DNA from 2 places in the Sphingobacterium ginsenosidimutans genome. Region 2 is predicted to be linked to the other one. Evidence: riboswitches for the same ligand, from Rfam matches in the RefSeq annotation. Region 2 holds a riboswitch; the other holds the start of a gene.

Region 1 (16,071 bases), 440 kb from region 2:
CCCTCTTGAAGATTTGAAATTTGAAATTTTCCTTGAGCATCAGCTGAGCCGCTTACAACTTGTCCACTTGGGATGTGGGTAATTTTAATGGTTGCTCCTTTAACTGTTTGTCCAGTAGCCTCTTTTACAACTCCTGAAACCGAACTAGTATTTGCCGTTTGTGCATGAACCGCGCCATAGCTAGCAAAAACAAGTGCAAAAAAAAGTAAAGACTTTTTCATCTTAGATGTGATTGTTTTGTTTTTTGTGCCGCAAAATTAGGAATTGATTGTCTTTTTAACTAATTTTAACACTAGCACAACTGTAAACAGTCCGTTTATATTAACTTCAAATTTTAATCTTCCATAGATTAAGCTTGATTTTAGAATCAAAACAGCAAGTCAAAATTAAGCCCGTTAATAGGAATACAACAAAAACATTGTTTTAATGAAAATATATCAAAAGTAGTTAGAATAAAATTTTGTCTCCTTTGAATAAGTCAACACATTCTTTTATTTCTGTTTTTTATCCGGATATCTACCTGAGACATCCTTTATTATTACAGCGGAGCATAAGGTCTTAGCGTTTTTTAATCAAACACAGCATCCCTTAAGATCAAAATGGCTATATTTAAGTACTAATAAAAAACTATGTTGTCCATTGAACAAGCTTACGCAGGTGTTCTTGAACCTGCATTGATTGAAGAAATTATAAAGAATGCTCGCATCAAAACTTTCCGTGAAGGCGACCTCATCATCGATACCGATCAATACATCAGCGCAATGCCCTTATTGTTAGCGGGAGCGATCAAAGTCGTCCGCGAGGATGAAGCCAGAGGAGAACTCTTACTCTATTATCTTGAACAGGGACAGACCTGTACTATGTCTATCGCCTGTTGTCTGGGAAATAAAAAAAGTGAAATTCGGGCTCGGGCTGAAAAGGATACAACCGTAGCCATGATCCCCAATGAACAGGTCAATGACTGGATGGGAAAGTACCCTTCCTGGCGGAATTTCATTATATCGAGTTATGCCAGCCGGATGAATGAAATGCTCCAGGCTGTAGATAATCTTGCATTCTCCAATATGGAAGAACGTATCCTCAATTACCTAAAAGCTAAAGTAAATCTTACCAACGACCGGATTCTAACCCTCACCCATCAAGATATTGCATCCGATCTGAACACTTCCCGTGTTGTCGTCTCTCGGATCTTAAAAAAATTGGAAAATGAAGATAAGATTGTACTGCTCAGGAATGAGATCAGAGTATTGATTTAACAGCAGAAATAAATTCATATCAAACGGATATGGAGCTTATACTATCGAATTTAAATACCTCCTATTGTTGTCCTAGCTTTACGCCCTATAGATCCAAAAACATTTGTACCTTTATTGTGAGCTGAATGTTCGATTCACATGACACAATTTAATATGAAAACAGAAAACATAGGATTTATAGGATTAGGAAATATGGGGAATCCCATGGCAAAAAACCTTGAAAAAGCAGGATTTCCGCTTGCCGTTTACAACAGAAACATCGCCAGAACAACAGACTTTGCAGCACAATCAACTGTTTATAGTGAAGTCACAGATCTGATCGGGTCCAGTGATGTGGTTTTCACCATGCTGACAAACGATACCGCCGTCGAGGAGGTTTACGGTAAAATTCTTGAACAGCCTATCAGCGGAAAATTATTTGTGGATATGAGTACCATCGCTCAAGATGTGAGTATCAATCTTGCCAATAAGCTAAAAGCGAAAGGTGCCGCATTTCTGGATGCTCCGGTCGCTGGAAGTACCAAACCTGCTGCCGAAGGTACATTGATCATTATGGTCGGCGGAGAACAGACCGACCTTGAACGTGCCAGACCTTACCTTGAGAAGATGGGAAAATCCATTAAACATCTTGGTGAAAGTGGCAAAGGTATTGCCGCCAAACTAGCCATAAATTATTTTCTATCAATCATCTATCAAGGTTTGGCCGAAACCATCTTATTCTCTGATCAATTAGGGATTGAACGTAGTGAAATGCTAGAGATTATCAACGATAGTGCCAGTGGTAGCGGAGCAACAAAAGTAAAAACACCTTTGCTCGTTGAAGGAAATTATACCGCAGCATTTGCGCTGGATCTGATGTTAAAAGATATCCGGTTGGCACAACAGGCGGGAGCCTCCTATCCCCTTCTTGGCACCTTGCTCGACACCTATCAAAAGGCGCATGACAGCGGTTTGGGACAATTGGATGTGATCGGAATTATTGAATCAATAAAACCTTCCTGAGCCTAAATTTGTTTATCAAGCACACGAAGGATTTTCACCGGAAACAGCGGTATTATCTTTAATCACACAGGCCATCTGACGGCTAAAAAAATTAAGAACAGATGAAAACAGCTTTGACATTTTTTCTATTAACTATGGTTACCATGGGTATGAAAGCACAGGAGTTAAAACAAGTATCCTACAAAGACGGAACACAGCAACTGAACGGACTTATCACGTCCAACGCCAACAAAAAAGGGCCTGCGGTCCTTATTTTACCCGCATGGAAAGGCATAGATAACGAGGCGAAACAAGCCGCATTGCAACTTGAAAAAGAAGGTTATATTGCTTTCATTGCCGATATCTATGGTGAAGGAAATATCCCCGCCGACAATACAGCGGCTTCGAAAATCGCCAGCCATTATAAAGCAGACTACAAGGCCTATCAGCAGCGCATTGCGGCTGCTCTGAAACAATTGAAGGAAGCTGGAGCTGATTCCGAAAAAATTGCAGTAATCGGTTACTGTTTTGGCGGAACCGGAGCACTGGAAACAGCACGCGCTGGTTTTCCTGTGGCAGGAGTGGTCAGTATTCATGGTGGACTCTCCAAATCAGCCGACAGACCTAATGCAGCGATCAATGTGAAAGTATTGGTTGAACATCCCGCCGCTGACAAAAGTGTATCAAAAGAAGATTATGATGGGTTAGTCAAGGAACTTAATGAAGGAAAAGCGGACTGGCAGATCATTACCTATGCCAATTCTGGCCATACCTTTACCAATCCGGAATCACCTGAATATAATCCTGTCATGGCCAAACGTGCTTGGGAGCATACTTTACTATTCCTAAAAGAAGTACTAAACTAAAGCATATAAAGCCAAAGCTTCCCCTATTCAAATGAACTGTCATTCCAGATCAATAGCGCCCCATCCCATTATTTTCCAGTTATTGGTACTCTTGTTTTGTACGACTGTGGCACGATCCCAAACGATAAAATCAATGGAAATCGGGGCACCTACCCAAGCGATCTTGTTCGTTACCAATGAATCCGATAAATCAACGGATTTCGCGATGCGTCTCCATGATCAAAAGGCAAATGAAATTATTAGACAGGTTCCCTATAGTACCACCAAACTCCTGGTCTCAAAAACAGATGCCCAAAAATTTACTTTTGTTGTCAACAAGCGTAAGTGGACAGTGGATGTACCGACCCTCAAACAACGAAATGCCATGATCCTGTTTGATGGCCAGAGCAGACCAAAAGTGATCTATGACAGTCAAAGCTATCTACAGGCCGCAAAGCCAATAATGACAAATAATAAGCAGACAAGTACAGCTCAAAAAGCGCTTAAATACGATGCGAAACTATTCTTCGATTCCATAGCAGCTATTCCGTTTAAACCATCCAGGCAATATGCTGAGGCCGTCATTTCCCGCCCCAGTCTTCCGATCTACTCCACGCAGAAAAAAGGCAAATATGACGGAACTTATATTTCGCAGACTTTTACAGGGGAGAACCTCGAAAAACCCAGCGGCATTATAACAACCGTTTATCAGCGAGGCAAAGAACTCTCGGCAAACAATTTGGCTAATGGGGTCAACTATTACACCAAATATTTTTACAACAAATGGGGATTAATCGATTCGATACAACAGCTTCAAAACAGCAAATGGTCCTCTAGTACAATTTATCAATACTTACCGCATGCTATTCTCATTACCGATCCTGAGCGGCGAACCGTCTCCATCCAGCATTTAAATGATCAATATCAATTGATCCGGGAGGAGTCCATTCATTTCGTTTACCAACGGATGCATTGGGTCGACCACCGTTACAATGAAAATGGGCAGCTTATTGAGGAAGTTTCAGGGCTAAATGACGCTATCGAAAAACGTACACTGTATTATTATGATACCCAAAAAGCAGACAATTTCTCTTCGTGGCAGGTATTTGACCCAACAGGGAAGCTCACTGCCGAATCCAAAATAGCTGTGCAAGACAACGAAAGCACCTATCTGTTTTATCGTGATGGTACATTGGAATTGAAAATAGTCTCAAAGGACCTGGGCGACCACCAATACGAGAGCACTGTATTTGACAAACAGGATAAAATTACCTCTAAAACAATACAAAAAAAGGAAAGTTCCTCCAATTCTCAATAATTCAAACGCGCAAACTGAAATAGAAGCAAGCAATAAACCATCATTTGTCATTAGTGAAAAAACGGAAATTAATAAGTCAACGCCACCCTTTACTGTATTTTCTCGCTGTCTGGGCAAGAAGGACACAAAGAAAAGCCATTTGGTTACTGGATAATAAAAAGTACACAAAAACCAAGTCTACAACAGCGCTGCAGTACCGCATCAAAAAACACCAGTCTGTTTTATTAAAGAAGCTGGGAGAAAACAATATGCAGCTGCAGATCAATAAAGTGACCAATCTAAAGATTGCAGCAAAGCAGATCAATGGTGTACTGATCCAGCCCGGTGAAACCTTTTCATTCTGTAGACTGGTCGGCCAGCCCACACAGAAGAAAGGCTATCTTCCGGGGATGGAATTATCTTTTGGCGAAGCACGGGCAGGTATAGGCGGTGGAATCTGCCAGATTTCCAACCTGATCCATTGGCTTGTTATCCATAGCCCGCTGACAGTCACAGAGCGTTATCACCATTCTTTTGATCCGTTTCCCGATGATGGGCGTGTATTACCTTTCGGAAGTGGTGCAACGGTATTTTACAACTATCGTGACTATCAGTTTACCAACAATACCCCCTATACGTTTCAGATTAATCTCTGGTTTACCGAAAAATGTCTTGAAGGTGAACTGAGGATCGATCAGGAGCTCGATTTTGCCTATCACGTCATTGAAAAGGAGCATCAATTCCTTAAAATAGGAGATCAATTCTATCGAAAAAATGAAATCTGGCGGGAAAAATTCCTAAAATTTCAGGGTGGAAAGGTTGTTGATACGGAACTCCTGACGAAAAATTTTGCCCGCGTCACTTATACCCCTCCTGACTACACGGAATTGCCAGCTGAAGACAATATAAATTCTTAACAAGCAGCTTAGCTGCACGAGATCATTTTGACATCATCCTCTACTCGTTGTCGGTTCAATCTATTTCCCATCTAATACTGAAAATGTCTGTCAAATCGCTCGCTGTCATTTTTACCATTCACGGACCGAATAAAACAGGGGTTATAAAAAGTCCTTTTTTTTGTCTAAATTTGATATGGCTTTGGGGGTATTCTGTATAGAATTGAGATAGTCCCTTCGAACCTGATTCGGTTTATACCGGCGTAGGGAAAAGCAACCGCTTACGTATATTACAATATACCGGACAGCCCATCTGTCTCATTTCTTCCTGACAAAGCCACGTACAAACATAGCGAACAAAAAGGAATGGAAGATTTAATTATCGATCTGTTAGCACAGGTCAGACGACAAAAACCACTTGTACATAATATTACGAATTTGGTAGTGATGAATAGCACCGCCAATGCACTCCTTGCTCTTGGAGCTTCCCCAGTCATGGTTCACAGTCCATCCGAAGTACGCGAGGTTGTTGATCTTGCCCAGTCGTTGGTACTTAACATCGGCACATTGAGTGAACTTACTGCCGAGTCCATGCTTGTAGCAGCAGAACACGCCAATAACATTGGCCGCCCTTGGGTATTGGATCCTGTGGGTGCGGGAATATCCGCTTTTCGCAATGACTTATTGGCAAATCTCCTGGAATTAAAGCCCACTGTGATACGGGGAAATGCATCAGAGATCATGAGCCTTTACAATTTCAACCAGGTCAATACCAAAGGAGTAGACAGCACCGCAGACAGCAAAGCTGCTATCGGCTTTGGTAAAGCATTACAAGAACAATTGGGATCTATCATCTGCATCTCCGGAAAGGTAGACTATATCCTGTCCGAACAGCATACCGCAGAGGTACACAATGGGCACCCCTTGATGCCCCAGGTTACCGGACTTGGCTGTAGCGCAACTGCACTCATCGGTGCATTTTTAGCAGTCACAGACCATCCTTTTGAAGCAGCGACCGCCGGTGTCTCCCTTTTGAGCTTAGCAGGTGAACTGGCAACAACGCGATCCTCTGGTCCGGGTTCCTTACAGATGAACCTCTATGATGAGCTCTATCTGCTGAATGAAGAGCGTATCCGGATGCATCTCAACTTGAAGCATTATGGCAATTAATCCCCTATTTCCTTACCCCTTGTATCTGGTTATCTCCGAACAGGACTGCTACCCACAATCTTGGCTCCACGTTGCCGAAGAAGCCATAATCGGCGGTGTGGATATTATTCAGTTACGCGAAAAGAACGAAACGCCGACAGGGTTTCTGGAAAAAGCCAAGAAGCTAAAACAGCTTACCGATCGCTACGGAATCCCATTGGTCATCAATGATGCCGTGGATATTGCGATTGAAATCGAGGCCTGGGGGGTGCATGTCGGACAAAATGATCGTCAACCTATAGCAATAAGGGAAAAATACGGACATCGTCTTCAAATTGGCTGGTCGCTTGAAGATCGGACACAACTTGACAGCAAACAGATGGCCGCTGTAGACCACCTTGGTGTCAGCCCAATCTTTCCAACAAAAACAAAAACAGACACCATTACAACCTGGGGAATCAGTGGATTGGCTGAGTTACGTAATCTAACTGAAAAGCCCTTGATCGCCATCGGAGGTATGAACCTGGATACCAGTGCAAGTGCCTGGCTGTCTGGCGCAGATTCCATTGCAGTCGTATCAGCAATTTGCCAAAGTAAAAATCCAAGAGAGCGTAGCGCTCAATTAAAGGAATTATTAACATGAACATAACGAAAAAATATACAGTGCCCACTGTACTGAGCATTGCGGGGTTTGATGGCAGTGGCGGAGCCGGTATCCAAGCTGATACGAAAACTATATCAGCCCTTGGATGTTATGCCATGAACGTCTTAACGGCATTACCAGTGCAAAACACGCAAGGAGTGCGGAATATTTACGAGATACCGACCCAAGCTGTGCGTGAGCAACTTGATGCGATCTTCGAAGATATTTATCCCGATGCGATCAAAATTGGGATGGTTCACACGATTGAACTTGTCGAACTGATCAGCAGCTATTTGAAAGATTACCGTGGAACAATCGTATTTGATCCGGTGATGGTATCAACAAGTGGTCACAAGTTAATTCATGATGACACAATACAGGCATGTATGGACTTGCTTTTTCCACAAGCGACGATTATCACTCCCAACCTGGATGAAGTCAGTGTACTTGTTGGAAGAACCATAGCTAAGGTCCAAGAAATGGAAAAAGCAGGCATTGAACTTCTTGAAAAAGGATGTCAGTCAGTCCTTATTAAAGGTGGACACCTCCAGACAAGCGAGCTTACCTCTCTCCTCTTTCAGCAAAACGCATCACCGTTGGTATTTAAATCAGAAAAAATTGACAGCAAAAATACACATGGATCCGGCTGTTCTCTTTCTTCAGCAATAGCGAGCCAGTTAGCGCAGCAATTCCCCCTTGCTGAGGCTGTCGCTACCGCTTTAGATTATGTCCACGAGGCAATTAAGGCAAGCAAAGACCTCGTTATTGGCAAAGGAAATGGGCCACTTAATCATTTCCACAACCCTTCTAAACTTATTTTTCATGAAATGGAGCGATAAAGCCTGGGATGCTATAAGACCAATTTATGCTGATATCTTAGCCATGCCTTTTATTTCCGAGCTGAGCAATGGCAGTCTACCGCTGGAAAAATTTCAATTCTATATGCGCCAGGATGCTTTCTATCTGGAGGAATTTGGACGTGTTTTAGCTTTTATCGGTGCAAAGAGTGCCGATAATCAACAAGCCCTGGATTATTTTGAATTTGGGCGCAATGCACTTATCGTCGAAAAAGCGCTGCATGAAAACTATTTTAAAGAATTTGGCCTGGATCCGGAAGACGACAACAAGATAGAACCCGTTTGCCACCATTACGTGCATTTTTTAAAAAGTGTGGTCGCCTTTGAGCCTATTGAAGTCGCTATGGCTGCGACTTTGCCCTGCTTTTGGATTTATAAAGAAGTTGGCGACCACATCGTTTCGATCGCCAGTGGCGACCAAAACCCCTATTCCAAATGGATCGATACCTATAGTGGTGAGGACTTCGCCGAGGGTGTGAACAAAGCCAAAAATTACGTCGATCAAATTTCTGAACAAACTACTGCAACAAATCGGGAGAAAATGCGACAAGTATTTATAACAGCTTCCCGATTGGAATATCATTTCTGGCAGGCAGCTTACGAAAAGAGAATGTGGTAACAAAAAAACAACAGTTAAATTGTTCGATAGCGAACACCAGTTGTTCAAAAATGGGCAATAGGAGAAAACGTCTAAAAGTAAAAAAAGATGTTTATCAGCGATTTACATGGTTTTTAAATTTTGGCACCACTATTATAGATGTAAGGAAGGAAATGAGGCTGTTTTTCGAAATTAAAATAAAAATTATAATAGCATAGAATTAAAAACTACTAATAGACAAAACCATGAAAAGAATTTTAACCATCGCCTTTATTTCATTTTTATACGTGGCTCAGGCCCAAGAACGTGAAACCCGTAAAATTTCTGCTCCGGATGGCATTTCTGCAGCGACATCGCTACGTGTAGATTACGTTCAATCCAATCGCAATGAAGTTGTTGTTGAAGCTGACAATGCGGAGCATCTGTCGCTGATAGAGACAAATGTTAAAAATGGCATATTACATGTGCAATATAAACGGAATTCACAGATCAGAAATGCAAGAAACAACCGTGTAACGGTATATTCGAGTAAAATTCCGACAAGTTTTTCGGCTTCTTCCAGTGGATCAATCTACAGCAACGAAACCATCAAGGCAAACAAAATATCTGTCAATGTTTCTTCATCGGCCAGAATTACACTTAAAAAATTAATTGCTGATGATATTTCACTTTCAACAAGTTCCTCGAGTAGGTTAACGGCTGATGTAAGTGCAAAAAATCTAACGGTAAATTCAACAAGTTCGTCAAGACAGGAAATTGCAGGAAGTGCGACGAATCTGGATTTAAATACCAACTCCTCCGCATCAGTTGACATGGCCGCTTTTACAACAACCAATGCGGAGGTCAATGCCAGCACATCGGCTGGTGTTACCTTAAGTGTTAAGGATAATCTGCACGGTAAAGTTTCTACCTCGGCAAAGATATCCTTAAAAAATCAGCCACGAAATGTCCAAGTTGACAAATCGACAAGTGGCCGAGTCGTTATGTAATTTTAGTTTAGGTCTTTAAAAAAGACTGTTTATTTATGTTTAATGTTTAGTTAGCTAAAGGTGGCGCCCTCCCCAGTGCCACCTTTTTTTGCCTGTTCGGCCTATCCTCATCGGTCAGAAACTGGATTAGTTTATTTCCAAACAGCCTGTTAACAGGAGCCAATTCACCGGATATCATCTGATATTTTCGTATCTTGTGCTAAGAAACACAAGCACACATAACACACAATCCAATGGATAATTTTTTAGCAAGTAGCCTCAAGCAATTTCATGAATTCAAATCTTTGGGAGACAAGACTTTCGATCAATTGAGTGATGAGCAATTGTTCTGGCAATTCAACCCTTCCAGCAACAGTATTGCCCTCATTGTGAAACACCTCCATGGGAACATGCTTTCGCGTTGGACAGACTTTCTACATTCGGATGGTGAAAAAGAGGGAAGAGACCGCGATATGGAATTCGAAAATACCGAAATGAGCAGAGCACAACTGATCGCACAGTGGAACGAAGGTTGGGATTGTTTATTTCAAGCACTTGAATCTTTAAATGAGCAAGACCTGACCAAAACAATCTTTATCCGCGGAGAAGGACATACCGTATTGGCGGCGATCCACCGCCAACTTGCCCACTACCCCTATCACGTAGGGCAGATCGTTTACATCGGAAAAATGTGCCAGGATGAGCAATGGACATCACTATCCATTCCAAAAGGAAAATCTGCAGATTTTAACCAAGAAAAATTTGGTCAAAGCAAAAAAGTATAAATTGTAACTATTGGTTGTAGCTGTCCAATTGTTGATTGGGCAGTCATTTCGCCTAAATTTTTAAATTGCAATCGTATACTACAAATCCGTTTAAAACGTTACATGGAAGGAACTGTTTTAAGTGTTCTTTAGCAAAGAATTGATTATATTTGTGTGATCTACCGTTACTAATTCCTTTACGATTCAATCCCATGGGAATTAGCTTGTTTAGGGTTGCAAAACAAATAGCAAGTACAGGGAGCTCAATGATCTACTTGAGCGTAGACAGGTAATTTATAATTATTTACAGATGAAAAATTCGATTAAGATCATCAACAATTACGAGTATAAAAAGTTATTCTTACCTGATGTTTCTGAGCATAATCTATTTAACGAAAGTAAAATCCAGGTTTATCGAATCGAAAATTATCTTCGAAGCATTTTAATGCCCGTCATTCCCTATCGTACTACCTTTAATTTTCTAATTTTCGTAACGAAAGGTTCCCTGACTCAACACCTGGAATCGGCCTCCTATACACTGACTGAACATCAAGTCATCAATATCAAGCAAGGTAATATCACCGCAACGTTAGCGATCTCCGATGATGTTGAAGGTTTTTTTGTGGTTTACGAAAATGAGATTGTCACTGATATCGAACTTGGGATCAATGACATCAAATTTTTCAATTCCCATCCCTTCACGACATTAAAGCCGCACGTTGCCCATTGGATTCAGCAGCTGCTGATTCTTTTGGAGGAAGAACTTTTTACTGAAGGCCGCGTGATGGAGGTATGTATCTCGATGATGCAGTGCATCTTATTGAAGGTTATAAAATCGGATATCGAAACCAAGGCACCGATGAGCAGGCAACTGGATATTGCATTTCGCTTTCGGGAATATGTCCAAAAGTTTCATATTGACCATAAAAATGTATTGTTTTACGCCAACCTATTGCATATCTCCGAAAACTACCTGAACAAATGTGTGAAGGAGGCCACCAATAAGCCACCCAAGCAATGGATTACTGAAATCAGCATCTTGCATAGTCAGATCCTCTTGCAGGACGCCACGAGAGATATTGCGGGGATAGCTTTCGAACTGAAGTTCCAATCGCCCTCCTATTTCACCAGGCTATTTAAAAAAATCACCGGGTATTCACCCAGTGATTATCGAAAACATAAGTTTATGGCAGACTAATGTTTATGGTAAGGCAGGTTCCAAATGAGGTCAACCGCCAGATAATGCACACCAAAATCCACTTGATCATAGCCTTTGATCAGATCATTCATGTAGCCTACATCCAATCGTAAAGGCGTCTTTGGGATATCTGTCATATAGTAAAAACCCAAACGTGTTTCCTTGTAACCAAAGCTCGACCAAGCATCCGGTTCGTTCAGTTTACTGATTGCAAAAAGACCTTCGGCACTCAGCGCCAGTTCCTGCTTATTTTTATCGGATATTTTAAAATTCAACTGCGATTTCAGTCGGGTTCTAAACTGAAAATTCTCTTCTGCCTTGTGAAAGTCTGCAGTAAAAAATTTCCGGAACTCCTGTCGTAGTGTATTTTTCCATTTCCAGCGTTCAGACAGTTTAAAAGTATAGGCATAACGTCCATACAATCGGAATTCCTGTTCAACTCCTTCATTGTGGTAGGGTGCTTTTTCATCATATACATTTTGACGCCTGTAGCTCAGCGCATAGCTATATTGCTGATTTGGTGCAAATTTGTGATAGACCTCATGATTCAACACCCAGATAGCCTGCTTATGAAAAGGATTGGAGTCGTCGGGTGTACTTTTGGTTCCCAGGCCGATATAGGTCAGTGCTTCCTTTGTTCCGGCACTGTCCAACTTGCGTCGCAGGCCCAACACCGACCAGGAGGCCGTTTTGGCTTTACCAAGCCCTGGTGGACTTACCTGCCCATATACTGTATTTATATGAATTCCCAATAAGAGCATTATTGGGAATAGATTTATTAAACGAAATTTCAACATCAGATAAAATTTTAGTAAAAAAAGACTAAGATGTCTCCGCTGTCGCAGAAAATTTAGCCACCAACCAATTGTCCAGTCGTTTGATAGGCTCCATTGCCCACATCGCGACCACAAAAGGAAACGTTAGCGTCGTCCAACCATTGTGGATCAGGAAATGGTCAAAATAGGTTGCTATAATAACCGCAATGAGTACATAAATACCATCTCTGACGCGTTGCCCGCTCAAAGCAATCCCGCATAACACTGCGTTGAAGCTAAAGATCCCGTTATTCGTCATATCGGTTGATTCATGCCCATGATGCGATATATAAACGCTAATGATTACAGCTGCAGAAGCATATAACGCCGCGATTGGCTTACTGATAAAAACACCAATGAAAAAGATCAGACCCGCAACTAAGCTACCCTGAAAAATAACCTGACCAAAGGCATGTCCCTCAATAAGGAAATCGTCCATTTCCTGAATATCCACAAAGTGCTCTGGAACGGTCCGTAAAGCCAATTCTGGAATACTCAATACATATAGCGCAATCCAGGTGATCATGATAAATGGAAACGTAAATACAGGAATATTTTTCTTCAGTGCAAAGCCCATTAAAATCGTAGTCAATGCAGAACCGATGATCAAGGCAGCCCATACCCAGATATTAGCCTGAAAATAAAAGACCAACGCAATCCCATATAATGTGGCATTAAATCCAAAGAGCCCATCATTAATATGGTCTTCGTCAAACTTCATCAATTTCGCTGTTATTACCCCGACAAGATTCGCCAGTATCCCAGCAAATCCCATGAGTGCGGAATCATAAATAATAGCCCCAATAAACAGGACTCCGGTCCAGATGTTACCCTGTAACATAATCTGTCCAAATCCCTTAAAAACAGCTTTAACAAAAGCCAGGATGTTATTTTTCATTAGAATAATTTGTTATTTAAAAATTGTATTCAGTCCCCGTTATTTAATTCAGGAATAATTTTTCCCATAAAGCACTTTGCATCTCTTTAAAAAGAAGGTAAAGTTGCTCAGCACCATACCCCAACACACGCACCATAAAACCATCATGTTGCAAAGCACTGATACCAAAGGCAACATCCTTGGTTTCCCCATATTTTTCATAGAATGCTTCGATCCATTCATCTGGACTTAACCCGGCACTATTCAGATAGATCAGCGTCCCTTGGTGTGTGTATCCTTCCAGAATGCCCAATCCCTGAATGGGCATACGATCGGGTTGTAACAGCACATTATCTTTTACAACCAGTCGACCATTCACATAACATTCCGTCAGATTCTGAAAATGATTGTACTGAAATTCCTCCCCCGACATTTTCCTTCCACAGGTCACGATTTCACTCAGTAGTAGATGGCAATTGGAAGCAAGATGGATAATGTTGTGACTCAAAAAATGAGAGGAATGTTGTGGCACCACTGGGTGAGGAACATAGGAAAACACGGAATCTTCGCCCAGACTCACCTGCATTGTTTGCGAAGAATGCCCCTTCATATGAAACAGACGCTGATAAGCCTGCGTCTGCAACTGTAATTTTGCTCCCGGCGCAATATCAATTTTGATCTGATGATCATCACCATCCAATAATCCCGGTGAGGAACTCATGATCATCAAATAAGCCGCATTGTCTTTTTGATATTGACCGACAGGGACAATGCGAAAAGGTTGAGTGACATAAGCATCCTTCATAAAGGATTTCCCTTCACGATGTGCTATTTTGACGGCTAAAGAACAAATCATAATTAACGAAGTAAATTAGGTTCTTCAATATCCTGAAGCAATGCATATTTCTTGATCCAGCCCACAATCTCTTCCAGACCGTCGCCAGTTTTCAAATTGGAGAACAAAAATGGAGCACCTTTGCGCATCATACGGGCATCATGTTCCATGACCTCCAAGCTCGCGCCCACATAAGGCGCCAAGTCTTTCTTGTTGATCAATAACAGATCCGAACGTGTAATCGCAGGACCACCTTTACGTGGCATTTTTTCCCCCTCAGCGACATCAATTACGAAAATGGTGATATCTGCCAAATCTGGGCTATAGGTTGAAGTTAGGTTGTCGCCCCCACTTTCGATCAAAATAAGTTCCAGATCAGGAAAACGGCTAGCCAGTTCGTCTACAGCTTCCAGATTCATACTCGCATCTTCACGGATCGCGGTATGTGGACAACCTCCTGTTTCAATACCGATAATACGTTCGCGAGGTAATAAGCTATTTTTCGCCATATACTCCGCATCTTCTTTGGTGTAGATATCATTTGTAATAACCGCCAGATCTAACTCATTTACCAGACGTCTGCTCAATCTTTCCAATAACGCTGTTTTGCCGGAACCCACAGGACCGCCGACACCGATCTTAACATATTTTCTATTTTCCATTTTATTTGATTTTAAGAGATATAAACTCTAGAATATAATCGTTCGTGTTGCATGCAGCGGATATCAAATCCGATATTGCACAGCCCCACTAAATTTCGTTCAACTGCTAAAGTCTCGTGACAAAGCCCAAGTATATCATCGTGGAGGCCAAAAAGAATATCCTGACCATCGAGCTGTCCGAGCGGCACGAGTTTCACGGCATTCGTCACCATGGTGATGGCCGCATTGTAATAAAAGCCATGTAATGCTTCTTCCAAAGGAATTTCCAATAACGAAGCCAGCATACCATACATCAAGCAATAATGGCTATCTACCTCCTTTTTCTGAATTAATTTGCCCCAGGCAATAACAAAATCCTGTTGTTGATAACGGCTAAATATTTTGTAAATGCGTACGCCCAGTTTTTTACTGGCTTCCCGGATTTCTTTTGGACTCTTCAATGCTGTACACTCCTGATCCAAAGCGATCAATGCATTTAAATCCTCGGATGTGGTGGCCTCGTAGGCCAATTTCATTAGGGCAGCATCGTTATACTTTAGATTGTACCATAAATTATGGCGCACATATTTGTCAGTAGTTGCTTTATCACAGACTAAGCCCTGCTGCACATAGGTTTCCAGCCCATTTGAATGGGTAAATCCACCGATCGGTAGCGTCGGATCTGCGAGATGGAGCAACTTGCCCAGAAAAGTATTTTTTATTGACATAAATTATTTATTCATTATTGTTGATGCGACCGTCGACGCAATACCAGTATCCTCTTGCTCCTGAATGAACAGAGGAATATTTTTTGTCGAAAATTTCAACTTTTGATGATGCTTCGGGTCTACGTTTGCGTGGAGTGGGTTCAGCAGCTGCTGCATACAGCACACAGGGTCAAATCCATTTTTGGTCAACCACTCGTACATGGAGCGTTCGTAGGGTATCAGCAATTCATTTGCCTCTACGAATAGAGGCAAATGTTTGTTTCCGATTTCACTGCTGACAAAAGCAATTTGAAGGAAATCAATTGCCATCACTTTAATAACTTCACAAGGTCTGATGGTAACCACAACTACTTTTTCTTCATTTTCATACAAGATATCGCCGTCCTGCAAGCAGGAAGTATTGCCCAATAATTTTACAGCGATATCCATCCCCTCCGCTGTACGAAGACGTTGAATACGTTTGGTGGATTCATACCATTCAATCGACAGCAGATCATGACGCTTATTGGTCCGCTCGCGATTGATATTCCTTGTGATTTCTGTGATAATCATTTTCGTGCTTTAAAAAAATAGATTTTTTGACAATCCCAATCCCACAGTTGATCCATTGATCCCTGTAATCACTTCGTGATCATCTGGAATAACAGCATCCTTGCCATGCTTCTTCTTGTAAGAGAGCTCCGCGACTTTTGCTTTCAAAGCCCAGCCTTTTCCGAGGTCAAT
Region 2 (16,071 bases):
CATTTCCCTTATCGACAAAAGGTACCTCGATGGCAAATGTCCGTCCGCCATAGAAAAGTGTGGCTACCGTGAACTTATCATCCACCTGCTTGAGGGAATAAACCTCCAATGAAAGCCCTTCATCAAACCCCCAGGAAAACTTTCGAGGTCGATAGGGCAGTTGAATATCCTCCACATAACGGCTGGGAAAGATCATGGTTTCAACATCCTTGAACAAGTTGATCTTTTCGTAGATCTTTTCGTTCTTTGACTCAAAACCAGCTTTATGGGCCACGCCTATATTTGTTAGTAGGCCGATTGTTGGTTTGATCATATTTTCCAACTTCACCATTTCTCCCTTCTCAGAAATTCCAGCTTCGATAATCGCCAGGTTATACTGGTCCGATAAGCCCCATAGCGAAAGTGCAACACCCAATTGTGAATTATAGCTTTTAGGACTACGGTAGATCTTATATTCAGGAGACATGAGCTGATATAACCATTCCTTGACTATTGTCTTCCCATTGCTGCCAGTGATGCCGATAACCGGAAAACTAAACTTCTGCCTATGAAAAGCCGCCAATACTTGCATAGCTTCGAGGCTATCCGAAACCCATATCAGATTTGCATCCGGAAATAACAGTTCCTGCTCCTCATCTATCTGCAGAACAAAGTTTCTCACGCCCTTATCATAGGCTTCTTTGATATAATGATGACCATCCCTACTCTTCTGAAGTGCGAAAAACACACCGTTATCAGCCTGAACAATCTTCCGACTATCATAAAATAAATGCTGAACTAAAGAATTGGGATCCGTGATAAATGTGCGATTAGGGTGTAAAATCTGGACGATTTCCGATATTTTATACATTCTCCTGATATTTTGATTGGATCAAAACTGAACATTTTTTTAGTTATTTCATATTATTTTTGAAATTTTGACAATATGTTCGAAGAAGATAAAAGAAACAAAAAGATACTAACAGCACGTCAGGCTCAATTAAAGGCTGAAAGTTATTGTGCTTACCAGGAAAGATCCCAACAAGAAGTGCGGGACAAACTTTACGGCTGGGGGCTGCATGAGGAGGATGTCGAAAATACTATAGCAAATTTAATCGCAGAAAACTTTTTAAATGAAGAGCGCTTCGCGATAGCCTATTGTAATGGGAAGCTTCGCATGAAAGGATGGGGCAAAATCAAAATCAAACAGGCTCTAAAGGGAAAGCGGGTTTCTGAGCAATTGATAAAAATTGCATTCAAGCAGATTGACCTGGACGAATACGAGACTATATTGGAAAATATTATTGACAAAAAAATTCGGGAAATAAACAGCAAAGATTCTTTCATCGTTAGGAACAAAGTCTATCAATTTGCGTTGTCTAGGGGATTTGAAAGCGATTTAATTTTTTCTATACTGAATTCAAAGGAGTTATAAAAAACGACAAAATAAAGTAAACAAATATTTTGCAATATTAAATTTTCGCTCTATATTTGCATCACCAAAAAGGAACACGAGGTTCTTTTTAAAATTGAAATAAAAATTCCATGCGAAAATAGCTCAGCTGGTAGAGCACAACCTTGCCAAGGTTGGGGTCGCGAGTTCGAATCTCGTTTTTCGCTCACCTGCCTAGGTGGTGGAACTGGTAGACACGCAGGACTTAAAATCCTGTTCCCGTTAAGGGAGTGCGGGTTCGATTCCCGCCCTAGGTACAAGAAGGGATTAGCGAATTTCCTTCTATGGCTTGCTCCACAAAGAGCAAGCCTTTTTTGTTCATAGTCAGATAGTTATAATGAAACACCGGATTCAGTGAAGGTGTTCTAAAAATACCATTTTTAAAGGTCAGGCCCTCTTAGCATCGCACATTTCTCGTTCCTCCTTACTTAATTTAGCATATGCGCCGATCTGAAACAGGTTTTCGATTAGGGTTAATTTTCAATTGGTATCGAAGCTATAGGTTGGTCTGCGAGCTTCGCTGCACCTCAATCACAAACTGCTCCCTGTTATTGCCCGTACAGGTCAGGTCAAAAATCACCGTGCCGATGTCGGCATTATCGCCAACATGCTCGTTCTTGTTATAGACCAGATCTCTGATCACCTTGCGCCCGCTGAACAGCTCATTGAGGAATGCCAGCAACAGATCCTTCTGGGCTTCTGTCCCCCCCTTTTTAAACGCGAAGTCGGTCGTGAGGTCGATAAATTTTGACGGGGTCATAAAAGTTTCTTTGTGCTTGCCTTACTTATTGGTAATGTCAACGGCAAATTCTCCTTCCGATATTACTATATTCTTTTTGCCAGTGGCCACCACGATTCCCGCAAAACTCCCCTCAACACGAGCCTTTGAAATCGACTTGATCTTAACTTCAAATGCATCGCCCGACAGGGATGATCCGGTGGTCGCCGAATAGTTTGCCTGTACTGAAGTACCGTCACTCTTATGTGTTACTGTACCGTAGGTAATCACCATTGTTGGTGTGGATTCAAGCTCGTAGGTATCTACTTTGATTGTTTCATTGTCCAGAATAGACAATTGAAGGTGCGTGTTGTCTTCCCCTCTATTAATATCGCCTGTATTGCCTTTTACCGCCAGTGATCTTTCGTTATTCTGGCTCGAACTAAAAAATTTAAATTCGACCGTTTTTCCGTCTATTTTGGCACGCAGATAACCACTACCATTAGCACCGTCTCCATTATCATCTTTTTTGCATCCAATAGACAACGTTGAAAGTGTTAAAAGAGCTGATAAGAGGATAAATCCAGATATTAATCTACTGTTTTTCATATGCTTTATTTTTTATTGATGTTCACGATCTTAAACACATTACCAATTGGCGAATTTGACATCCAGCACCTCGTTTTCATTTTTTATCTCTACTTTCTTTTCCATCAGATATGCCTTCGTTCCCACATCCACACCATCATAGGTATGCGTCATGTAGTATTTGGTCTGCAACAGATATTTACCCGGTTTCAAGTTTTTAAATTCGAAGTTACCATATTCATCGGTGGTGGTTGAAAGATAGTATTGGAGGCATTCATCCGAAAGGACATACCTTTTATTCCTGTTCTTGAACATTTTTGAATTTTGGGCATCCCACTCGGCCAAGTGCTTTGTAAAAGGGAGCAGATAGACCGTTTCCCTAGTGATTGAGGTCTTAGTTCCGGTCATACCGAAGCCGTTCTTCGTCCGGGTATAGGCTATGCCTTTGATAGAACTACTTCCGGGAGCGAGCAATTCTTTTGCCTCCGATGGATCGAAAGCAGCTTTTGGTGGAATGTTCAACTGCGCGCTAACAGAGAAAGCTGATAATAAAAATATACAGAGCCATGTTAGTTTTATGGGGTCCCCAACTTTCATTATAAATGCGATTGTCTTCCTGACATTGTTCACTGTGAACAATATCCTTGAATTGTATAATTGAATACGTTTCATTTGTTAATAATTTATAGATTTCTACTTCATCGACAGGGAGAACTCTCCTTGGGTAACCTGCCTGAAAGTTTTCAGATCCCCTCCGCTAGCTACACGCAATTGCCCCGAGAAAGTGCCTTTTGCAACACCATTTTTCAAAGACGAAAACGTTACCGTTAGCTCATCGCCAGAAAGGGCCGACGCCGTAGTTGCTGACCAACTGTAGGTATCTGGTTTTTCGTTTAGATACTCGGTGAAAGTGGCCATTATATCGGCACTTCCGTCATCCAGTTTGTAGGTCTTTTCTTTAAGTATACCATCCTTGTCGCGGATATTGATCGTCATGCTCGTCCTTCCTGTCAGTGAGTAACTTCCACTACCTCCAGACAGCGCATTCAGATTCCAGGTCTTATTCTCCTTTTCGGCCATGACCGCCAAATGGGTCATCATAATCTCTTCACCGTCGATGGTTAGTTTGATGTAATTCCCTTCCGGAATTTCTGTATCCTTATCCTCACTCTTGCTACAGCTTAAAATGAGGGCAAACGTTATAAAAATTAGGAAAAAAAGTGTTAGAATTTTCGATACTTTCATAATCAAAAATTTAAGTTTTATAACTTACACCGCCAAAGGATATGCCACTATGTACAGTAGTTATAATTTTAACAACATTATGTAGGATTTCGTAAGCAAATGTTACATAGCATGCTAGATAGACCCCATGAAAGCTCTTACAAACAAGATCTCAACGATCCGATTGCAACATTTCATGAGACGCTAATTAGAGAAGAGAGTAGGAAACTTTAGTGTAACGTAGACCTGTTTCATCAATACCTGAAAAGCTTTAAAGTCGAAAATATTAAGCTCAATGTATTCATATAAAGACTGCTTATGCTTTTGATCATTACAACCTAAACTTACCATTTGATATGGGGGGCTTGGGTTTTATTAAGCCTCCCTTTTGCTAGTCTCATATATGGCCGCCATTAGTGACAGCCATCAAGCAAAAAAATAGAATGGTAGTAAATCCGCTTCGCAGATTCCAGGGCCGCAGGTGATCTCTTTTATGGAAAGGTCTGAACCGATCTACCTGCGCTTGGGATATAAGACTTTCCTATAGGACTCTTATTCTAAAATTTCTTTAACTGCTCGGCACGGTAATGGTTTTTGGCCTGTTCAAAATAGCTGTTTAAACATTGAAATTAAAATAACTAAATAGAAATATAACTTTGAATAAATTAGATGAGTGTTATATTTCTAATAATATTTTAAAATAATTTCAATAACCACAATAAATGTATGGACGTTAATTTTGTTAAACATTTTAAGCAATAATTACAACTTAAAGTATTTAAAGAAATCAATGGACAAAAAAAAACAAGTGTACGTGTCGCCGCTGTTGATACGTACTGAAATTGAAATGGAATCCGGCATAGCCGCGGGTTCTGCCACCTTGAGGCCGGGAGATTCCGGTAATCCGGACAGTCCGAAAGTCAATGACTGGTCTAGCGGGGGCGATGTTGGATCAGGCGACAATGACTTCGATTTTTAACCGAAAATTAACCATTTAGAATATGTACAAAACGAAAAAAAAGATGACCTTACCGCTAGGTAGGCTGATCGGACAATGCCTTATCACACTACTCATTGTTTCCTGTTCTCGCGACAAGGAGGAAGTTGTCCCAGATAAAAAATCAGATTCGGTCATCAAGGTGATGGTTTCGGGAATCAATGAACCCACGACCATATCGACCGTAAAATCCCGCGCATCAAAAGCTAATCTGACAAAAAGTGAAGGTGGAGCAATAAGGCGGGAGGAGAAATTCGTCCACGCGTCTGGAATGGATGTCCTAACGACGATGGAAAGCCCTGTGCAAATAGGTAATAGCACAGACAAATTGGCCGATAGCCAAGCCAAAGAAAGTTCAGAGGTAAGTTTAAAAGCAGCATCTGGTGCTGAAAAGTTCGCAGCAGTTCCAATGATCACCGAGAACCAATACCGCATATTGATCTATGATGCGACGGGGAGTACGCTGCTGCAGAATGTGGCAGCATCGTCCGGCACCAATCCAGCGCTTCAGGTTGAAGCGGGTACCACCTACCGCTGGTTTTCCTTTTCGATCAATGAACGGACTGTTCCTGATATTAGTAACGGAAAAGTCGCAGCGGCAGATCTCGCTAATAAAGACGTGCTTTTTGCTTCGGGGACCATTGACACCAAATTAGGAGAGAACTTTCTGAACATTACTTTTGACCACAAGACCACAAGATTTGATGTCGACGTGGACACCCGTGGAATCTTCGGTAGCGTAAACACTTTCCGCTCGCTTCAGCTCGGCACAGAAGCATCGGATGGGGAGTATACTACATTACTCTATACTGCTGACCTGGATATCTTTAGTGGCAATTTCGGAACGCCAACCGAGATGGCAACGGCAAATACGGCCGCACACGTCGTAAATAAGGATATCAGCACGGCGGATATGGTAAAAACAGTTTCCCTTTATACAGTCATCCCAGCTGGTCGTACCATCGATGACCAGGCGCTTCGGATCTCACCGGTATTTTCAATCAACCTTGACCACGCAGTGCTCTATCCGCCAAATACAACACCGGTGACTACCCGGGAGTTTGGCAGTACGACAGACCGTCTTCGTATCGCTAATCTGCGTTTTTCACCTCAAGCAGGAAGTACCTACTCCCTGGGCATGCGTGCAATCGAATCGGGTATTCTAGCTAACGGCACGATATGGGCACGGAGTGACCTGTGGTATGATGGCACTGCTGCCCGTACATTTGACAAATATCGTTTCCGATCCGACCCGGCACACGCACCCTATCCTGGCAAATCGGATACTGAGCAGACTGAATACTGGCACTGGATGTCTTTGACCCCAGCTAGTCCCATAAAAACCGGCGATCCTTGTTTGGAGGTTTATCCAAAGGGGATTTGGCGTCTGCCTACCCGGTCAGAGGCAGAGAGCCTTGTCCAACAGCGAACCCCTTATCCTTATTCCGGATTTTCTAATCCGAACAGCAATGCGGATACTTATGACTGGATTGCCTTAGTGAACCTGAGCTTTGATGGAGATGGAGGCTCTTCCAGGGGAAACTTTTCGGAATACAGCAACAGGATCTTGTTTGCATTCAACGGTATAATGGATGCAGACGGTAAATTAATATCGTCGCGCAGCCAGGTTGACTCCCGCAGCAACACGGCAAGGGATGGGATCTATACCCATACAAGTCGCTGGACCAGCGATGAGTGGGAAAGCGTACCTGACGCAAATTGTACCAACTGTGGGACTACCTTTGCACACGTCGCCTATACCACTGATTATCGCGGACCTAATGATTTTACGGTTAACTATGCTGGTCGTTCGACACGTTTTGATATAGGTTATGCACAAGAAACACAATTTCGTCAGATCCGTTGCGTACGTAACCAATCCTGGTCAGGAGAGTTATAATTTTATATGATCAATTATAATTTTATATAGTCAATATACTATAGCTACTTACTCCATCAAAAGGAAAGAGATCTTCTTTTTGATGGAGTTTTTAGTAAATTTTATAAAATTATTACGATGATTAGGTCGACAAAGCAGGTTACTGATGAGGACGGCAAGTATATATTACATTTTATAATAAGATGATTTTCAAGCCATAATCCCCCTGCACTTTCTTATCTTTCCACGCTCTGTTTTATAATAGTACAAATATTTTAAAGGTCAAATAAACCTATAAATACAGTCCATTGCGCATTATACGTAAACGCAATGAAGAGATGACGATGCCTGTCATCCTACAATTATTTAAATCCTTCATGCCTTAAGATGAATTTTGCAAATTCTTCCACCTGCTGGTCGTTGCAACCTCCCACTATCACTTGAAGTTCGTTGCTAAATTCAAAACCCAACCTCCGGCTCCTATCCACCTGTTTTCTGATTGCTGCTATTTGCCCTTTCTGAAATTTTATACCATCGTTTTAAGATTAGAGTCGAATTCACGAGAAAACTCGTGCATATAGGCACGGGCATTATTTCACTGTTATTCCCTATTTTACTTGCGATTCATTGGTCCGTATTACTGCTTTGTGGGTTATTTGCAGTGATTTTGGTCCTGTCCCTAAAATTTAATTTATTACAATCTATTCATGCAATTGACCGAAAATCTGCGGGTAGTCTAGCTTATCCTGCCGCAGTCTATCTTTGTTTTGTAACTCAGGCTTATCTGGATGATCGCTACATTTTCTATTATCTACCTTTGGCTACCTTAGCTATCTGTGATCCTATGGCCGCATTATCTGGCAAAAAATGGCCCCTATGGCCTTATATGATCCTTGGCGCAAAAAAGACCTTGACAGGATCTATTGTTTTCTTTATCAGTGCTATTATTGTAGCCTTTTTGGTCTGGAAATACGCCCACGGCTCGAATCTCGGCTTTCAGGAACTCAGCATAATAACCTCGATTGCGCTCATGGCTACACTCGCTGAAGCACTGAGCAAAGATGGCTATGATAATTTAACCATTCCTATAAGTACCATCGCAGGTTTGTATATTCTTCTTCCTTAGGCTCCTCTTTCTTCGTACCAACTCCCACCGTTTCAGCAATTCGCTTCGGATTGTCTTCGGTATTTCATCGGGAAAAATAGCCGGAGAAACCGATGAAATATCGCGCAGCTCCCGATGTAAAGCAGAAGTTGGTACGAAGTTGGTACGAAGTCTTTAGCTCGTCCAAAGCCTATATTGCGCGTTATTTTATTTCAATTCCAGATCCATTTGATATTTCCCCGCTTCCAATTGGACAACATTGCTATTGCGGATATTCTCAGGCGGATAAAACGTTGCCGTGGCATTTGCCGGTATCTCCACGGTATATTCAATCTTGTTCCCCTTTACCTTCCAGCTGGACAGGATATTGCCATAGGAAGACTGATAAGAAATCGAAGACTCCTTGAGCTCCTTCGGGAAAATAGGCTTTAACAATACATGTTTGAAGCCAGCTTGTGTTGGATCAGGCAAGATACCCCCAATGGATTTAAAAAACCAGCCTCCAATCTCACCAAACATCATGTGATTATCAGAGATATCTCTTGTTGCTTTCAGATCCCAGTTTTCCAGCAATGTTGTCGCCCCATTGACAATCCACCAGCCCCAGGAGGGATAGGTATCCTGTACCGCAACTTTATAGGCTGTCTCACCATAGCCGTTATCTTTGAGCGCATTCAAAAGTGCTTTTGCCCCCAATACGCCAACATCTAAGTGAAAATTGGTCGCTTCTACCCTATTATTTAAATTGGCTGCAACTTTGGCTTTCATCGCTTCCGGTACCACGCCCCAATATAAAGGCACACTCAACTCTGTCTGCGTCCCCGTGCTATAGATCCCTTTTGAACGATCCAAAAACTTCGCATTGATGGCATCTTTGATCTTCTTGCTTAACATTTCGTATTTCTGCTGATCAGCTGTTTTTCCAAACATTTTTGCGGCAGAGGCCAAAATTGTCGCATCAACATAAAAATAAACAGATGAGGTAAGTTCGAGATTAGACTGCGATTTGACCGGCACCCAATCTCCCCTACCGAAGGTTGTCAAGCCATTGGGACTGATTCCATCCACGTAATCCACATAACGTTTAATATTGTCATAACATTCAGCTAGCAAGCTGGCATCTCCGTAAAACAGATAAGTTTGCCAAGGAATAATGGCAATGGTGCTTGTCCAGTCCAAGCCATTTGCGGTACCATAGCCCCAACCTCCTGTTGGTATGATATCAGGCAACACTCCGTTTTCCTGCTGTTCGTCCCGATGATCGGCCATCCACTTTTCATAGACAGTGATGCCGTCAAAATTATAATAGGCTGTTTCGATTGCGAGATGACCATCACCAGTCCAGCCATTTTTCTCCCGTTGCGGACAATCTGTGGGATAACCCATTAAGTTGGACAGATAGGCATTGTTGGTTGCTTCCCATAAACCGTTTATTAAGGGGGATGAAGTTTTCAGCTGACCAATTGGACGTACATCGCTATGCATGAAATAAGCTGTAACAGCGGATTCGTCCAATACAATCGGATCACTGCTGCTCACTTCGACATAGCGAAAGCCTTTATAGCCAAATTTCGCCATAAATTCATCCTCTTTCCTACCACTCAACGTCAAGATGTCGGTTTGAAAGGGTTCCAGTTCTTTATTCCCACGATAATATACATCAATATTGGACAGATCCAAGCGTCCATTTGCCTGCAATCGTTCGCCATGCTTGATTTTGATCACCGTCCCTGCCTTACCACCAATCTTGATCTTTGTCACACCGGCCATATTCTGTCCCATATCAAAGATGTAGGTTTTCTCATCCATCTTTTTCATTGATTTCGGCGAATACGATCGAACCAGGCGGATGGGCACCATCTGTTGGGAAACAATATTAGTAGAAGGTGGGTTCCGATACTGAATGGCATGCCACTGTGAATCGTCAAACTGTGGAGTATCCCATCCCGGCATCTCCAGACGGGCATCATAATGTTCGCCGGTGTAGATATTATTATAACGGATAGGTCCCGCCGCCGTCTTCCATTGTTGGTCTGTAGTTAACGTCTCCTCACTGCCATCCTGATAGACAATGCGCAGGTTCAAGCAAAATGTGGGACGATTACGCCAAGGGGCTTTATCAAAATTCCATACCGCTAATGGTTGATGATTATACCAACCATTTCCCAATACGACAGCAATGGCATTGTTTCCCTGCTGGATCTGACGGGTCACATCCTCCACCACATAGAGGGTACGTCTATCAAATCGGGTATACATCGGATCCAGACGATGGTCACCTATTTTTTTGCCATTTATTGAAAGCTCGTAAAGTCCCGCCACAGCAATATAGGCACGGGCAGACTTAATCGGCTTGGTCGTTTTAAATGCTCTTCTGAAATACGGTGCCGCCTGCTCGTGAATATCCTGATTATCACTGATCCATTTCCCCTTCCAGTTCTCCATCCCCATCATACCAGTCTCAAATGAAGCGATGGAAGATGTACTTTCACTCGCATTTTTGTCCCAGACACGCACTTTCCAATAGTATTTTGTCTGCCGTTTCAAGCTAATACCGTCATAATGAATCAACATCGCCGAACTCAGTCGCTTTCCGCTATTCCAGCTATTAGCTTTATTTTTTACCAATGCAAGTGAATCACTGCTTACCAAGATTTGATAAGCAGATTGCTTCGCTCCCTGTCGCTTATCGGTCAGTCGCCAGCTTAAGCGGGGATTTGATTTATCCACACCCAGCGGATTCACAAGATGTTCACAGTTCAATTCAATTGGCAGACATTCTTTTTGTTTTTGTGCATACAGTATCGAGCTTACACACAGCATCGTCATCAGTAAAATTTTCCGCATGTTTAGTTTATACTTCGTTCAGCTTTCTGTATTTCCTAGCATAGCATTTAGGTTCTTTCCTGGGTGACAATGCACACACTCAACAGGAATACAAAAAGTGTTAAATTGTTTTAGTTGATTCAAAAACGAATATATCAATTATTATCAAGATAATTAAACTGTACTGTCCTGTTATCCTGCCGATGAAAATTAATAGCAATGTTTTGGATTATTCATCAAAATAATCCTATATTAGTCCCGACTTTAGGGGTGTCTGCATATGCGGGCTGAGATTTTACCCTTATAACCTGATCCAGATCATACTGGCGTAGGGAAAAGTAAGCTATCTTCCAGATACATTACTGTATCTTGTTGTTGCCATTCCTAAAGTTTTACCAAAAAAATAAAAGGAATGGAACTAACAATCAATCATCAAATCCGATTTTTCGACCCCGCACCGGGCTCTTTGGCCGAACTTTTACAGACGGAATTATCCGGTAAAACCCAAGGTATTGCCGTGGCCCTCAACAACTGCGTTGTTCCAAAAGACAACTGGACCGCAACAGTTTTACAACCCAATGATCATATCCTACTCATAACCGCTACACAAGGCGGATAATCTCGTATGGAGCAGAATCAATTCAATATACCTAATTCCCCATTAACATGACAGCAGAAAAAATCACACAAACCCCTTTTCCAAATTCAACCAAAATCTTTGTTCCTGGTACACTCTTCCCTATCAAGGTGGCCATGCGTCAGATTTCATTGAGTCCGACCAAATTGAGTAATGGACAGATCGAGGTCAACCCGCCCATCAGTATTTATGACACCTCTGGTCCCTATACAGATGGGACACAAGAGATTGACATCCGTAAAGGACTTCCCCGTCTTCGTGATCAGTGGATCCTGGACCGCGAGGATGTCATACAGCTTGAAGGGATCAGTTCGCAATATGGTCAAAAACGTCTGGCAGATACCACATTGGACGAACTTCGGTTTGCTTACAGCCATAAACCTAAAGTTGCTGCACCGGGTAAAAATGTGACGCAATTACATTATGCCAGAAAGGGGATCATTACACCAGAGATGGAGTATGTTGCCATTCGTGAAAACCAACGGATAGAGCAACTTGCTGATAGTACACCGGGCATGGATCATCAGCATCCGGGCGAAAATTTCGGTGCCCGAACTGTCGGAAAATATATTACACCAGAGTTTGTCCGTGAGGAGATCGCCGCTGGTAGGGCAATTATCCCTAATAATATCAATCATCCGGAAAGTGAGCCGATGATTATCGGTCGCAATTTTCTGGTAAAGATCAATGCCAATATCGGTAATAGTGCAGTGAGTTCAAGTATCGAAGAAGAGGTTGAAAAGGCCGTTTGGGCCTGCCGCTGGGGTGCCGACACAATTATGGACCTGTCTACAGGCAAAAATATCCACGAAACCCGCGAATGGATTATCCGCAATTCACCTGTTCCAATAGGTACTGTCCCGATCTATCAAGCGCTGGAAAAGGTCAAAGGTGTTGCCGAAGATCTCACCTGGGAAATTTTTCGGGATACCCTGATCGAGCAGGCCGAACAGGGTGTATCCTACTTCACAATACATGCTGGGGTTCTATTGCGTTATATCCATTTAACAGCACAGCGGGTGACAGGGATCGTGTCAAGAGGTGGATCCATCATGGCTAAATGGTGTCTTTTCCATCATCAGGAAAACTTCCTTTATACCCATTTTGAAGAGATCTGTCAGATCATGAAACAGTATGATGTTGCTTTTTCGCTTGGTGATGGGTTGCGCCCCGGCGCAATTGCCGATGCCAATGACGCCGCACAATTTGCAGAGCTGGAAACTTTGGGTGAGTTAACCAAGATTGCCTGGAAGCATGATGTACAAGTGATGATCGAAGGACCGGGCCACGTTCCGATGCAGCTTATCAAAGAGAACATGGAAAAACAGCTGGAATGTTGTGACGAGGCTCCATTTTATACCCTCGGTCCACTGACAACCGACATTGCTCCGGGTTATGACCACATTACTTCTGCCATTGGTGCGGCAATGATCGGCTGGTATGGCTGTGCCATGCTCTGTTATGTAACACCAAAAGAACACCTCGGACTGCCCAATAAAAAAGATGTGAAAGATGGTGTCATCACCTACAAACTGGCTGCGCATGCTGCAGACCTAGCCAAAGGACATCCTGGGGCACAGTATCGCGACAACGCCCTGAGTAAGGCGAGATTTGAATTCCGCTGGGAGGATCAGTTCAACTTGTCATTGGATCCAGACACTGCCCGTGAATACCACGACGAAACTTTACCTGCAGACGCTGCCAAAGTAGCACATTTCTGTTCGATGTGTGGCCCAAAATTCTGCTCCATGAAAATTACACAGGAAATCAGGGATAGCGCAGCACAGGGTATGCTTGAAAAATCACAGGAATTCATCGCCCAAGGAAAGGAAATCTATTTATGATCATTGCATTGACAGCAGCGGAAGAATTCACTTCAGAACTTCAGACCATACATGCACTGTTTGAACAGGGGCTTGATCTTTTGCACTTGCGAAAATATCATTTTTCAGATGAACAAATGCAGCGATATGTAGCATCAATAGATGCAACATATCACGATAGACTGGTTCTGCATTCTCATCCGCAGCTGTCAAATGCACTTCATATTAACAGAATTCATTTAAATGAACATCATCGGCGAAACGGCATTTTTGATCCGCAGCTGACCAACTGTATCTGCTCGACATCAGTCCATCATATCAATCAGTTCAATACGCTGGACAAATGCTGGAATTATGCCTTTTTAAGTCCATTATTTCCAAGCATTTCCAAAGCAGGCTATGGGCAGCACAATGCTGTACTGGATCAATTACAGTTCCGTTCCAATTTTGATGTTCATTTAATCGGTCTGGGGGGGATAAAAGCTGAGAACTGCCTGCTTTCAATGGAAGCTGGAGCAGATGGAATCGCTTTACTTGGCGCTTTATGGCAAGCCCCCAACCCTATTCAACATTTTATTACATGCAAACATCAACTATGCTCGAAAGACTACAGTATATCTCGCAGGGACTGACACGGACAGAACAGAAGAACAACATCCTAAAGGCATTGGATGCTGGCGCCAACTGGGTCCAAATAAGGTGGAAACAAGCTGACGAGCAAGATTTCATTCGGCTTGCACAGCAGATAAAACAGATCTGTGAACAATTCGGAGCCAAATGCATCATCAATGACCATGTGAAACTTGCCAAGGAACTGGATGTCGATGGTGTACATCTTGGACTAACGGATTGTGCTATCGCCGATGCACGTCGGCTATTGGGGCCATCCAAAATTATTGGCGGTACCGCAAATAGCCTGGAAGATGTGCAAGGCCGAATAGCAGAACAATGTGATTACATCGGACTCGGCCCCTATAGACATACTGATACAAAACAAAAGCTCAGTCCATTATTAGGCCTAGCGGGATATGAAAATATCATCAACCAAATCAATCAGCAGGGACTCCCTCCTGTTCCGATTTTCGCCATCGGTGGAATCAGCAGTCTTGAAGACATTCAAAATCTGTTGCAGACAGGAGTTTATGGTGTAGCGGTATCAGGATTGATCACCCAGACACCAAACATTATTTCATCCATTAAAAATCTTTTACCATGAGCATATTACAAATAGCCGATCGCAGCTTTGCGTCCAGATTATTTATGGGGACAGGCAAATTTGGCAATCTGAACGAAATGAGTGCGGCCATTCAGGCTTCTGGTTCGCAGCTGGTTACTGTTGCACTCAAGCGGATTGACCAGCTTGCTGCACATGACGAATTAATCGCTGCAATTGATCTAACGACAATAGATCTACTTCCCAATACTTCGGGAGCAAGAACAGCAGAAGAAGCCGTTTTGGCGGCCCAACTTGCCCGAGAGGCTCTTGAAACAAACTGGGTCAAACTGGAAATCCATCCTGATCCACGCTACCTATTACCTGACCCGATTGAAACATTACGGGCAACAGAAGAACTGGCAAAATTGGGGTTTGTTGTCATGCCCTATATCCATGCAGATCCTGTGCTCTGCAAACGACTGGAAAATGCCGGAACAGCTGTCGTTATGCCTTTGGGGGCGCCCATTGGCAGCAACAAGGGGCTCCGTACATTGGACTTCCTGGAGATCATTATCGAAGAAAGCAATGTACCGGTAGTTGTTGACGCTGGAATTGGCGCCCCTTCGGACGCCGCTAAGGCCATGGAAATTGGTGCTGACGCCGTATTGGTCAATACTGCAATTGCCGTTTCCAATAATCCGCTGTACATGGCAGAAGCTTTTAAAGAAGCCGTCATTGCGGGACGTAAAGCTTATGAAGCTGGTTTGGGCCCTATCAGTTCCCGAGCGATCAGTTCGAGTCCGTTAACCTCATTTTTATTCGATTGATATAGCGCCATGAACGATTTTAAAGAGATACTTGACCAATACAACTGGGAAGAAGTTCAAACAAAGATCTATGGCGCCTCGGATCAAGATGTACTGCGTGCATTAAACCGCGCGAATTTGACACTCAACGATTTCATGGCACTTATTTCTCCCGCTGCAACACCTTATCTGGAGCAGATGGCACTTAAAGCACAGCAGATCACGCAGCGACGATTTGGCAAGACCATCCAGCTTTATGCACCACTGTATCTCAGCAATGAATGTCAGAATATTTGTACCTACTGTGGGTTTAGCATGGACAATAAGATTAGGCGAAAAACACTGAACAACACCGAATTATTACTGGAAGCGATGGCACTCAAATCCATGGGTGTCAACCATGTATTGCTGGTCAGTGGGGAAGCAAACAAAACGGTGGAAATCAATTATTTCTTAAATGCAATTGAGCTGCTCAAACCTCATTTCTCCCAAATATCGATCGAAGTCCAACCCTTGGAACAGGAAGAGTATCAATTATTACAGGCTGCAGGGGTGTATGCTATTTTGGTCTACCAAGAAACTTATCATCGGGAGGTGTATAAGAAATACCACCCGAAAGGGAAGAAATCCAATTTTGATTATCGTCTGGATACCCCAGACCGCATTGGGCGGGCCGGCATTCATAAAATTGGATTGGGGGTATTACTCGGATTGGAGGATTGGCGTGTAGACAGCTTCTTTACGGCTACCCACATCAGTTATTTGCAAAAACAGTATTGGCAGACCCGGTATTCTATTTCCTTTCCAAGGCTGCGACCAGCCGAAGGCTCTGTAGCGCCCAATTTCCACCTCTCGGACAAGCACCTGCTCCAATTGATCT

Evidence for each region. Region 2 has a riboswitch for thiamine pyrophosphate ahead of thiS (sulfur carrier protein ThiS). Riboswitches for the same ligand answer to the same signal wherever they lie in the genome.
Region 1: it holds a riboswitch for thiamine pyrophosphate, as region 2 does, so the genes downstream of both, thiM (hydroxyethylthiazole kinase) here and thiS (sulfur carrier protein ThiS) in region 2, are expected to answer to the same signal.

What each region holds. Positions count from the first base shown of each region.
Region 1 is NZ_BAAAZK010000002.1:1,192,002-1,208,072, forward strand. Features, by position in the region: gene ABFX33_RS04975 (TonB-dependent receptor) at 1-221, opposite strand, end outside; gene ABFX33_RS04980 (Crp/Fnr family transcriptional regulator) at 630-1,256, shown strand; gene ABFX33_RS04985 (NAD(P)-dependent oxidoreductase) at 1,410-2,258, shown strand; gene ABFX33_RS04990 (dienelactone hydrolase family protein) at 2,360-3,103, shown strand; gene ABFX33_RS04995 (hypothetical protein) at 3,237-4,400, shown strand; gene ABFX33_RS05000 (VanW family protein) at 4,454-5,296, shown strand; TPP riboswitch at 5,470-5,562, shown strand; gene thiM (hydroxyethylthiazole kinase) at 5,642-6,445, shown strand; gene thiE (thiamine phosphate synthase) at 6,435-7,067, shown strand; gene thiD (bifunctional hydroxymethylpyrimidine kinase/phosphomethylpyrimidine kinase) at 7,064-7,906, shown strand; gene tenA (thiaminase II) at 7,890-8,543, shown strand; gene ABFX33_RS05025 (GIN domain-containing protein) at 8,768-9,511, shown strand; gene ABFX33_RS05030 (DUF1572 family protein) at 9,745-10,275, shown strand; gene ABFX33_RS05035 (helix-turn-helix domain-containing protein) at 10,565-11,452, shown strand; gene ABFX33_RS05040 (DUF2490 domain-containing protein) at 11,449-12,249, opposite strand; gene ABFX33_RS05045 (urea transporter) at 12,275-13,165, opposite strand; gene ABFX33_RS05050 (urease accessory protein UreD) at 13,209-14,000, opposite strand; gene ureG (urease accessory protein UreG) at 14,003-14,641, opposite strand; gene ABFX33_RS05060 (urease accessory protein UreF) at 14,653-15,348, opposite strand; gene ABFX33_RS05065 (urease accessory protein UreE) at 15,352-15,900, opposite strand; gene ABFX33_RS05070 (hypothetical protein) at 15,910-16,071, opposite strand, start outside.
Region 2 is NZ_BAAAZK010000002.1:747,318-763,388, forward strand. Features, by position in the region: gene ABFX33_RS02945 (bifunctional UDP-N-acetylmuramoyl-tripeptide:D-alanyl-D-alanine ligase/alanine racemase) at 1-850, opposite strand, end outside; gene ABFX33_RS02950 (regulatory protein RecX) at 926-1,414, shown strand; tRNA gene ABFX33_RS02955 (tRNA-Gly) at 1,527-1,599, shown strand; tRNA gene ABFX33_RS02960 (tRNA-Leu) at 1,605-1,689, shown strand; gene ABFX33_RS02965 (PD-(D/E)XK nuclease family transposase) at 1,929-2,192, opposite strand; gene ABFX33_RS02970 (hypothetical protein) at 2,214-2,759, opposite strand; gene ABFX33_RS02975 (peptidase associated/transthyretin-like domain-containing protein) at 2,799-3,410, opposite strand; gene ABFX33_RS02980 (hypothetical protein) at 3,432-3,983, opposite strand; gene ABFX33_RS02985 (hypothetical protein) at 4,702-4,941, shown strand; gene ABFX33_RS02990 (hypothetical protein) at 4,964-6,859, shown strand; gene ABFX33_RS02995 (phosphatidate cytidylyltransferase) at 7,410-7,964, shown strand; gene ABFX33_RS03000 (alpha-L-rhamnosidase) at 8,151-10,790, opposite strand; TPP riboswitch at 11,026-11,121, shown strand; gene thiS (sulfur carrier protein ThiS) at 11,182-11,388, shown strand; gene thiC (phosphomethylpyrimidine synthase ThiC) at 11,436-13,250, shown strand; gene ABFX33_RS03015 (thiamine phosphate synthase) at 13,247-13,861, shown strand; gene thiE (thiamine phosphate synthase) at 13,810-14,445, shown strand; gene ABFX33_RS03025 (thiazole synthase) at 14,442-15,212, shown strand; gene thiH (2-iminoacetate synthase ThiH) at 15,222-16,071, shown strand, end outside.